One region of the Halomonas hibernica genome, then DNA from elsewhere that is predicted to be linked to it. Evidence: predicted binding sites of a transcription regulator. Region 1 holds the regulator's gene; the other holds the start of a gene.
The links. The regulator PhoB, encoded in region 1, activates phosphate uptake and scavenging genes when phosphate is short. The targets are predictions, from matches to a motif close to TGTCATANNNNTGTCANA.
Positions count from the first base shown of each region.

Region 1 (4,190 bases):
TCCTCGCCGCTGTCTGCGCTCACCAAAATAATCGAGCGCTTATCGCCTTGGCGACGTAGCGCACGGGCAAGCCCAATGCCTGCCATGCCGGTGCCAATGATGATCAACTCAGCGTGGCCAGTCGGGTTGCTAACCGGATGTGATGCAGGCATGCCATCCCCAAATAATCGGTGTCGTAAAAGCTTTTAAGACCACCATGTTACACTAGCTTCTCTGTTTTTTGCCCAGGAGTATCTGGTGGTGACGTCCTCTTTTCGGCAAACGCATGCCTTTCCTGTTTGGCAGCCCGTGGCTGCGTTACGCCCCGCCATGAGCGCTGCCTGGTGGGAGTGGGTTGCGTCTACGGATTCGCTAACGGCTCGCTTGCAAGCGGCAGGCGCAGGGCAACCATTCCGTGTTCGCCTGCTGCGCCAGGGCGTCGGCGTGCCTCTGCATGATGAAGCGCAGGCGTTGGGGATTGAGCTTCGTCGCTATGCCTGGTTAAGGGAGGTCGCCCTGTGCGTGGGTGATAACCCTTGGGTGGTCGCACGTTCGGTTGCCCCCTTAACACAGCTAAAAGGCCAGCGATTGGAGCAACTTGGTGAGCGCTCGCTGGGCAGTTGGCTGTTTCGCCAGCCAGATTTAGTACGCGGCCCTCTTGAAGCTACGAGCGGTGCGCCACGCTTTGCCTTCCCTCAGGTTGCTGGCGTGAAAAGTCGTTGGGGGCGGCGCTCAGTGTTTCAACATGGTGGGTTATCGCTACTTGTACAAGAGTACTTTTTATCCACCATGGCAGATGACCTTCGTTTGTCTTCGCGGTAGGCTTGCTCGGCATCTCTTCTTTACGTGAGGTAGGCATGGATCGTTCTTTGTTGCGGCCAGTCGGATGGGCGCGAGTCGCTGATTTTTTACACTTAATGCGCCTGGACCGCCCCATTGGTACCTGGCTATTGATGTGGCCTACCTTATGGGCGCTTTGGGTGGCTACAAACGGGGTGCCTGGTCGCAACGTGCTGCTTATTTTTGTGGCAGGTGTTTATGTTATGCGCGCTGCTGGCTGCGTTGTGAATGATTACGCTGACCGCCATGTTGATGGCCACGTTAAGCGCACGAAACATCGTCCACTGGCGACGGGGCGAATCAGTGAAACCGAAGCCAAACTGCTGTTTATTGGGCTGGTCACTGTTGCGTTTGTGTTAGTGCTGCTGACCAACTGGTTTACGGTGCTGCTGTCGATTGGTGGCGTGGTCCTGGCGTTTATCTACCCCTTTATGAAGCGTTACACCCATCTTCCTCAGGTGGTGCTGGGGGCGGCTTTTTCGTGGGCAATCCCCATGGCGTTTGGGGCGGTGCTGGGATATGTACCTGTGGAAGCCTGGTTGCTGTTTTTTGCGAACGTACTGTGGACGGTTGCTTACGATACCCAATACGCCATGGTCGACCGCGACGATGACCTGAAAATTGGTATTAAATCAACGGCGGTGCTGTTTGGCAGTGCAGACCGCTTGATGATTGGATTACTGCAACTGGCGACATTGGTGCTGTTAGCCTTTGTGGGTGTTCGTGTGGGGCTGGGTGGTTTTTTCTGGCTGGGCCTTGCCGGTATGGCGACCACCTTTATTCATCAACAGCGCCTGATTCGGCATCGTGAACGCGACCCGTGTTTTCAGGCTTTTTTGAATAACTACTGGTCAGGGCTGCTGGTTTTTGCCGGCATTGCGCTAAGTTGGTGGCCAGTGGCCGGGCCGCTCTAGCAAAGCGTGATTAGGCCTGTCATTCGTTCTTGTTATTGGCTATTGTCATATAAGTGTCATCAAGTCATGGTGTTATTGTCACTGAGATGTCATTGAATTACCTTTCATTGAGCACCGTGAGGCCCTGGAATGACCGCCAAGACCGTTTTGATTGTCGATGATGAAGCACCTATTCGCGAAATGATCGCAGTGGCGCTGGAAATGGCTGACTATCGCGTGCTTGAAGCGGATAACGCCCAGGATGCCCACGCGTTAGTCGTTGACCATCAGCCTGACTTACTGCTTCTGGATTGGATGATGCCAGGTACCAGTGGTATTGAGTTGGCGCGACGCCTTAAGCGTGAAGAAGCCACCGCCGAAATGCCGATTATTATGCTCACCGCCAAGGGTGAGGAAGACAATAAGATTCAAGGCCTTGAGGCGGGCGCGGACGACTATATCACCAAACCCTTCTCGCCCCGTGAGTTGGTCGCGCGCTTGAAAGCCGTATTGCGACGCACCACCCCGCGTGGCGTAGAAGACCCCATCGAAATTAACGGCCTTCTACTTGACCCCGTCAGCCACCGTGTTAGTGCGCATGGCAAGGCGCTGGAAATGGGGCCCACTGAATATCGCCTGCTGCAGTTCTTTATGACCCACCAGGAGCGAGCCTATACACGCAGCCAACTGCTGGACCAGGTATGGGGCGGCAATGTGTATGTTGAAGAACGCACAGTGGATGTACATATTCGGCGCTTGCGTAAGGCGTTAGGCGATGTGCACCAAAACCTGATTCAGACGGTACGGGGTACCGGTTATCGTTTCTCAGCCCGGGTGTAACAGTGCGCCTATGGAGCCGTGAGCTTTGGCGTATTGCCTGGTTAGCGACCATAGGTGTTTGCCTAGGGTGGCTGTTAGGTTCAGCGGGCCTTGGTTTGGCAGCCGGGTTGGCCGTTTGTCTTTTTTACCATTTACGCCAGTTGCGCGTACTCTTTCAATGGTTAACCCTTAATCCTCATAACGAGCCCCCGGCTGCGGGTGGTATGTGGGGGGATTTGCTTGATCGTCTTTACCGCTACCAAAAAAGCCAGCGCATTACACAAGGTCGATTGCGGTCTACGCTTGCGCGTATCCAGGAATCCTCAGAGGCCATGCGCGACAGCGTGGTAATGCTCGACCGCCACGGTGATTTGGAGTGGTGGAACAGTGCAGCGACGGATATGCTGGGCCTACAAACCGCGCACGATCGTGGCCAGCACATTACCAATTTGTTGCGTGACCCACGCTTTATCAGCTACTTCAATGCCCGCGATTACAGCGAACCGCTTACGCTGACCTCACCCATTGATGAGCGCAGCATTCTGCAATACCAAATTACCTTGTATGGCGACGATGAGCGCCTGGTGATGGCGCGGGATATCACTCGTTTGCACCGTCTTGAGGAGATGCGCAGAGACTTTGTGGCCAACGTCTCCCATGAGCTGCGTACGCCGCTTACTGTTCTTTCTGGCTACCTCGAAACCTATGGTGACTTGGCTGAGCAGCTTCCGCCTCGCTTGGGCCGAGGGATCGAGCAAATGCAGGACCAGACGCAGCGCATGCAAAATCTGGTTAACGACCTGCTGCTTTTGTCACGCTTGGAAATAGATCAAGGCGGGCAGGACCATCAGGCGCTGTCGGTTGAGCAATTGCTTAATAGCGTCTGCCAGGATGCATTGGCGCTATCGCACCGTAAGCATGTTGTCCGTGTTGCTATTGAAAGTGACGCCCAGCTCATAGGGAGCGAGCAGGAAATACGTAGCGCCATTTCTAACCTGGCTTTCAATGCGGTGCGATATACCCCAGAGGGTAGCCAAATTATACTGCGCTGGGCGCCCATGGAAGATGGAAGCGCATGCATAGAAGTAGAAGATGATGGAGAGGGCATCGATCCTGTCCACCTCCCCAGGCTAACGGAGCGCTTTTATCGGGTTGATAAAGGCCGGAGTACCGCGACAGGCGGTACTGGGCTTGGTCTTGCCATCGTTAAGCATATCCTGCTGCGCCATGATGCCCTGCTTCAGGTTGAATCGCATCCTGGCGAAGGTTCGCTATTTCGCTGTACTTTCCCCGCCACTCGGCTGGCTGCTACCTCCTAGCCGCCTTTTTCCCTGGTCTTCTGTATAACCTTTATCCAAGCGTGCCATATGGACAGCCATCTATGGTTCAAGTCTGCTCATGTGTCATTTTTAGTCAGTTATGGTGGTCCCTTATACTCGATCAGCGAGCATGATTGGCACGCGGGATTTATTTTAAGTTGTTTATTAATAAGAAATATTTTTTTATTTTTGTTTTTTGGCATTACATCTGCATTAAGTTGGGCAAGGAAGATTACCGCAGGAAATGGTACGCCAGGAAGGCACTTCCTTAAGATTAGCGGTATCAACAGCGATCGAGGAGAAGGAACATGATGTCCAAGGAACTACTCAAGAAAGCTGG
Region 1 covers NZ_VIFN01000002.1:22,344-26,533, forward strand. Annotated here, with positions in the region: gene FKN99_RS04440 (NAD(P)/FAD-dependent oxidoreductase) at 1-152, opposite strand, end outside; gene FKN99_RS04445 (chorismate--pyruvate lyase family protein) at 238-801, shown strand; gene ubiA (4-hydroxybenzoate octaprenyltransferase) at 837-1,733, shown strand; gene phoB (phosphate regulon transcriptional regulator PhoB) at 1,863-2,552, shown strand; gene phoR (phosphate regulon sensor histidine kinase PhoR) at 2,555-3,850, shown strand; gene FKN99_RS04465 (hypothetical protein) at 4,159-4,190, shown strand, end outside.

Region 2 (4,190 bases), on a different contig from region 1:
GGAAAGTACCGTCACCGAGACGGAAAAAATCGCGGTGCGCCCCAGCGCGTTCAGGTAGCTGGGGTCGGCCAGAACGCGTGCATAGTTCTCCAGACCGACAAACGTTGTTTTAAAGCCGAACGCATCGGTGCGCTCGAAGCTCGACTTAACCGCCTGGCTTGCCGGCCAGATAAAAAACACCAGCGTAATCGCCAACTGCGGCGCTAACAGTAAGAAAGGGAGCCACCGGTTTTGATAGGTGGAACGTTTGGTCTGCATGACACATCCTGTCGTACGGGCGTTGGTGCGGCTGGCCGCTGTGCTCAGCTGCCAGGAAGTAAGCCATCCCATAGGCCCCGGTGACTTGGGCGTATGGGATGGCTCCTATAACAAACCCCGGCTATAAAAGCCGGGGTTTGTTGACAAGTAACGCGAAGCGCTTAGTTATTGGCTGCCTCAAAGTCGCGCAGGATCTGGTTGCCGCGGCTTGCCGCATCATCCAGGGCTTGCTGACCGCTCTTGTCGCCGGCTAGTACGGCCTGGAACTCTTCGTCCAGAACCATGCGCACTTGGGGGTAGTTGCCAAAGCGCAGGCCTTTGGAGTTCTCTGTCGGCTCGTTTAAGTTGATCTGCTCGATGGCAATATCCGCGCCTGGGTTCTCATCGTAGTAACCCTGCTCCTGGCTCAGCTCGTAAGCGGCAGTGGTAATCGGCAGGTAGCCGGTTCCCTGGTGCCACTCGGCCTGAATCTCAGGCAAGGAGAGATACTCAAGGAATTCAGCAACGCCGGTGTACTCGTCGTCTTCATGGCCGGAAAGCACCCACAGAGTCGCGCCGCCGATGATTGAGTTTTGCGGTGCACCGTCTACGTCGTCGTAGTAGGGCAGCATGCCAAAGCCTACGTCGAAGTCGGAGTTAGCCAACACATCGGCGCGTGATGCTGACGAGTTCATGTACATCGCGCAGTCGCTGGAATAGAACGAGGGCGCCGCGTCCGGGCCGTTTGCTGGGCCTGCGTAGCTATAGACGCCGCTATCCGACCACTCTTTCAACTGATCCCAAAAGCGCGCCTGTACGTCGCCGTTAAAGGCAAACTCGGTGTCCAGACCGCCGAAGCCGTTCTCCTGGGTGCCGATGGACTGATTGTGCAGCGCTGAGAAGTTCTCAAGGCCGACCCAGTTGGCCGCATAGGCCATGGTGAAACCGCAAGAGGCCGCGCCTTCATCGACGATTTGCTGACCCATCTCGCCCATCTCAGCCCACGTAGTAGGCGGTGATTCAGGGTCGAGGCCAGCCGCTTCAAAAATGGCTTTGTTGTAGTAAAGAATCGGTGTGGACGAGTTGAACGGCATGGAGAGCATGTTGCCGTTGGTGTCGGTGTAGTAACCGGTTACCACAGGCAGATAATCAGCCGGGTCAAAGGTGTTGCCGTGCTCTTCCATCAGCTCAAACACCGGATAGATAGCGCCTTGGGCGGCCATCATGGTGCCGGTGCCCACTTCGTAAATTTGTACGATGTGAGGCTGCTCGCCTGCACGGAAAGCGGCAATGGTGTTAACCATGGTTTGTTCGTATTCACCCCGATAGGAGGGCGTAACACGGTACTCATCCTGGGTGGCATTGAAGTCTTCGGCAAGCGCGCTCAAGCGCTCGCCCAGCTCGCCGCCCATGGAGTGCCACCAGGTGATCTCGGTAGCGGCGTGGGCGGAAACACTCAGCGTAGCCGCGGTGATGCCAGTAGATAACGCGCGTAACATAAAACGAGACATGTGAGCTCCTTTTGGGCCTGGCGCGAGCCAGGTGGCACAATGCGTTTTTTAAGATTTGTGGGTGCACTGAACAATAATGAGTGTAGATGACATTTTGATGAATGCTAACTGGACCAAGGTTTTATAAAAGCTTTGGGTTTTATCCAAGGGCATTGGTAGTAGGCGCTCTGCGAGGGCGATGATAGGGTTGAGACAATGTGCATAACTAATGAGAGTCGTATGAGTGACGCAATAGCGCTATTAACCAAACTGGTCTCTTTCGATACTACCTCCCGTGGCTCTAACCTGGCGCTGATCGAATTTGTCGAAGCTTATCTTGAAGAGTACGGCGTCGCCTCCGAACGGGTGATGAGCCCCTGCGGCACCAAGGCGAACTTGATTGCCCGTATAGGCCCTGATGCGCCGGGTGGGGTGATGCTCTCCGGCCATACCGATGTGGTGCCGGTGGAAGGCCAGCCCTGGTCGACAGATCCTTTCGCCCTGCATGACGGCCAGGACGGTAAGCTTTACGGCCGTGGCACCTGTGATATGAAAGGCTTCATTGCCTGCGCTCTTGCCATGGTGCCCACGTGGGTGAAAACGCCTTTGCAGCAGCCGATCTATTTTGGTTTTTCCTATGACGAGGAGGTTGGCTGTGTCGGTGCGCCTGCGCTGATCAAACGGTTCTACGAGCACTACTCAACCACCGCGCACGTCATTGTCGGTGAGCCGACCAGCATGCAGCCCGTCGTGGCCCAGAAGGGCGCCACCAATCTGCGCACCACCGTCGTAGGGCGCGAAGCGCACAGCAGTCAGGTGAACCAGGGCACTTCGGCCATTCATGTGGCAGCGCGACTGGTCACCTTCATAGAAGACACCATGGCGGCGTTGGTGGAGGAGGGCAAAGTGGATGAGGCTTTCAACGTACCCCACACCAGCCTCCACGTAGGCAAGATCAAGGGCGGTACGGCGATCAATATCATGGCGCGTGAGTGCCAGTTCGAGTGGGAAATACGCCACCTGCCCACCGAGACGTTTGATGAGGTGTTTGCGCGTTTTGAAGCGTATGCCGATACGTTAAGTGCCGAGCTAAGGGCGCGTGGCAAGGACGTCCAGATTACGACCGAGCCGCTGAATGTAACGGTGCCAGGCCTTGCCGACCGAGATAACCACGCTGTACTGCGCTTGGCCAAGGATCACCTGCCAAGTGAGTGCTGCAACCACGCAGTGGCCTACGCCACCGAGGCGGGACAATATCAAGGCCAAGGGTTACAAACGATTATTCTGGGTCCGGGCAGTATCGCTCAAGCGCATCAGCCGGATGAATATATTGAGAAAAGCGAACTTGAGGCGTGCCTGACGTTTATGGACCGTTTGGGAGACGCGCTACACCAACCCTATCGCGCTGATTAGACAAGCACTTGAAAACGTCGTGGGGAAAGGTATCTGAGAACGTGTTTGAAAACGATGTGAATGGACGCATTTCAACCCACCCGCTCAACGGGTGGGAGCCTCCTCCACGTTAATGATGCTGGTGGTTCTGTTCGAAAAGCTCGGCTTTGGCATTGCGCATCACATCTTCACACGCTTGCTGATGCGCCAACTGGGTTAACAGCTGCTGGGTCACTTCAAACCCTTTGCCCAGGCAGGTATCCATTTCCTCCTGGCTGACCTGAGGAGAAACATGACAATTAACCTTCAGCGTCCGACCAACACCGTCCAAACGGTCGGCTATCGCCCGCAGTCGCCAGGCGACTCGCTCTTTCCAGTTGGCTGATTCTTCTGCGCCCTCGTTTACGCTAAACGTGCACTGCCATTCGGGTTTATAAACCTTCATGAGAACCTCCGCTGCATTTGGAAAGAATCTTGGGTCGTGTTTCGTACTCCGTAAGTCAAAAAAATCTTGCTCAGCCACTATACGCTTAACATGGGGCCAAAATCGAACGAAAACATGGGCCATGTGTAGGACGGTTTTAAGGATTATCGGTTAGGCTTAAGTGACCGTGATATATGAGCCTTTCTATGATGTCTCTAATTGAAAAAAGTTGCCCTTGCGGTACAGGATTGTCGACTGACGTATGCTGTGGCCGTTACCACGATGGCGCGCCAGCCCCTACCCCGGAAGCGCTAATGCGCTCTCGCTACAGTGCCTTTGCGCTGAATCTATGCGACTACGTGCTTGCCACTTGGCACGTGAGCACTCGCCCGGAAGCGCTATCACCGGACCTTAACACCGAGTGGAAAGCTCTCACCATTGTTAAAGCAGCATCCGAAGAGACGCCCCCTGATGCTGATAAAGGTTATGTTCATTTTCGCGCTTATTTCAAAGAGCGTGGCCGCTGGCACATGCTTGAAGAAAACTCGCGTTTCGTGTTTGAGCAGAGCCGGTGGTGGTACGTGGATGGTACGCCTGAGGTCGTGCGTCTCAAGCCGCAGCGTAACGATCCCTGCTTTTGTGGTAGC
Region 2 covers NZ_VIFN01000005.1:125,611-129,800, reverse strand. Annotated here, with positions in the region: gene ugpA (sn-glycerol-3-phosphate ABC transporter permease UgpA) at 1-258, opposite strand, end outside; gene FKN99_RS18000 (hypothetical protein) at 257-385, shown strand; gene ugpB (sn-glycerol-3-phosphate ABC transporter substrate-binding protein UgpB) at 420-1,748, opposite strand; gene argE (acetylornithine deacetylase) at 1,968-3,140, shown strand; gene FKN99_RS09690 (hypothetical protein) at 3,250-3,564, opposite strand; gene FKN99_RS09685 (YchJ family protein) at 3,750-4,190, shown strand, end outside.
Region 2: ugpB (sn-glycerol-3-phosphate ABC transporter substrate-binding protein UgpB) is a predicted target of PhoB. The motif match lies at 1,834-1,851, and genes of this name have one in related genera.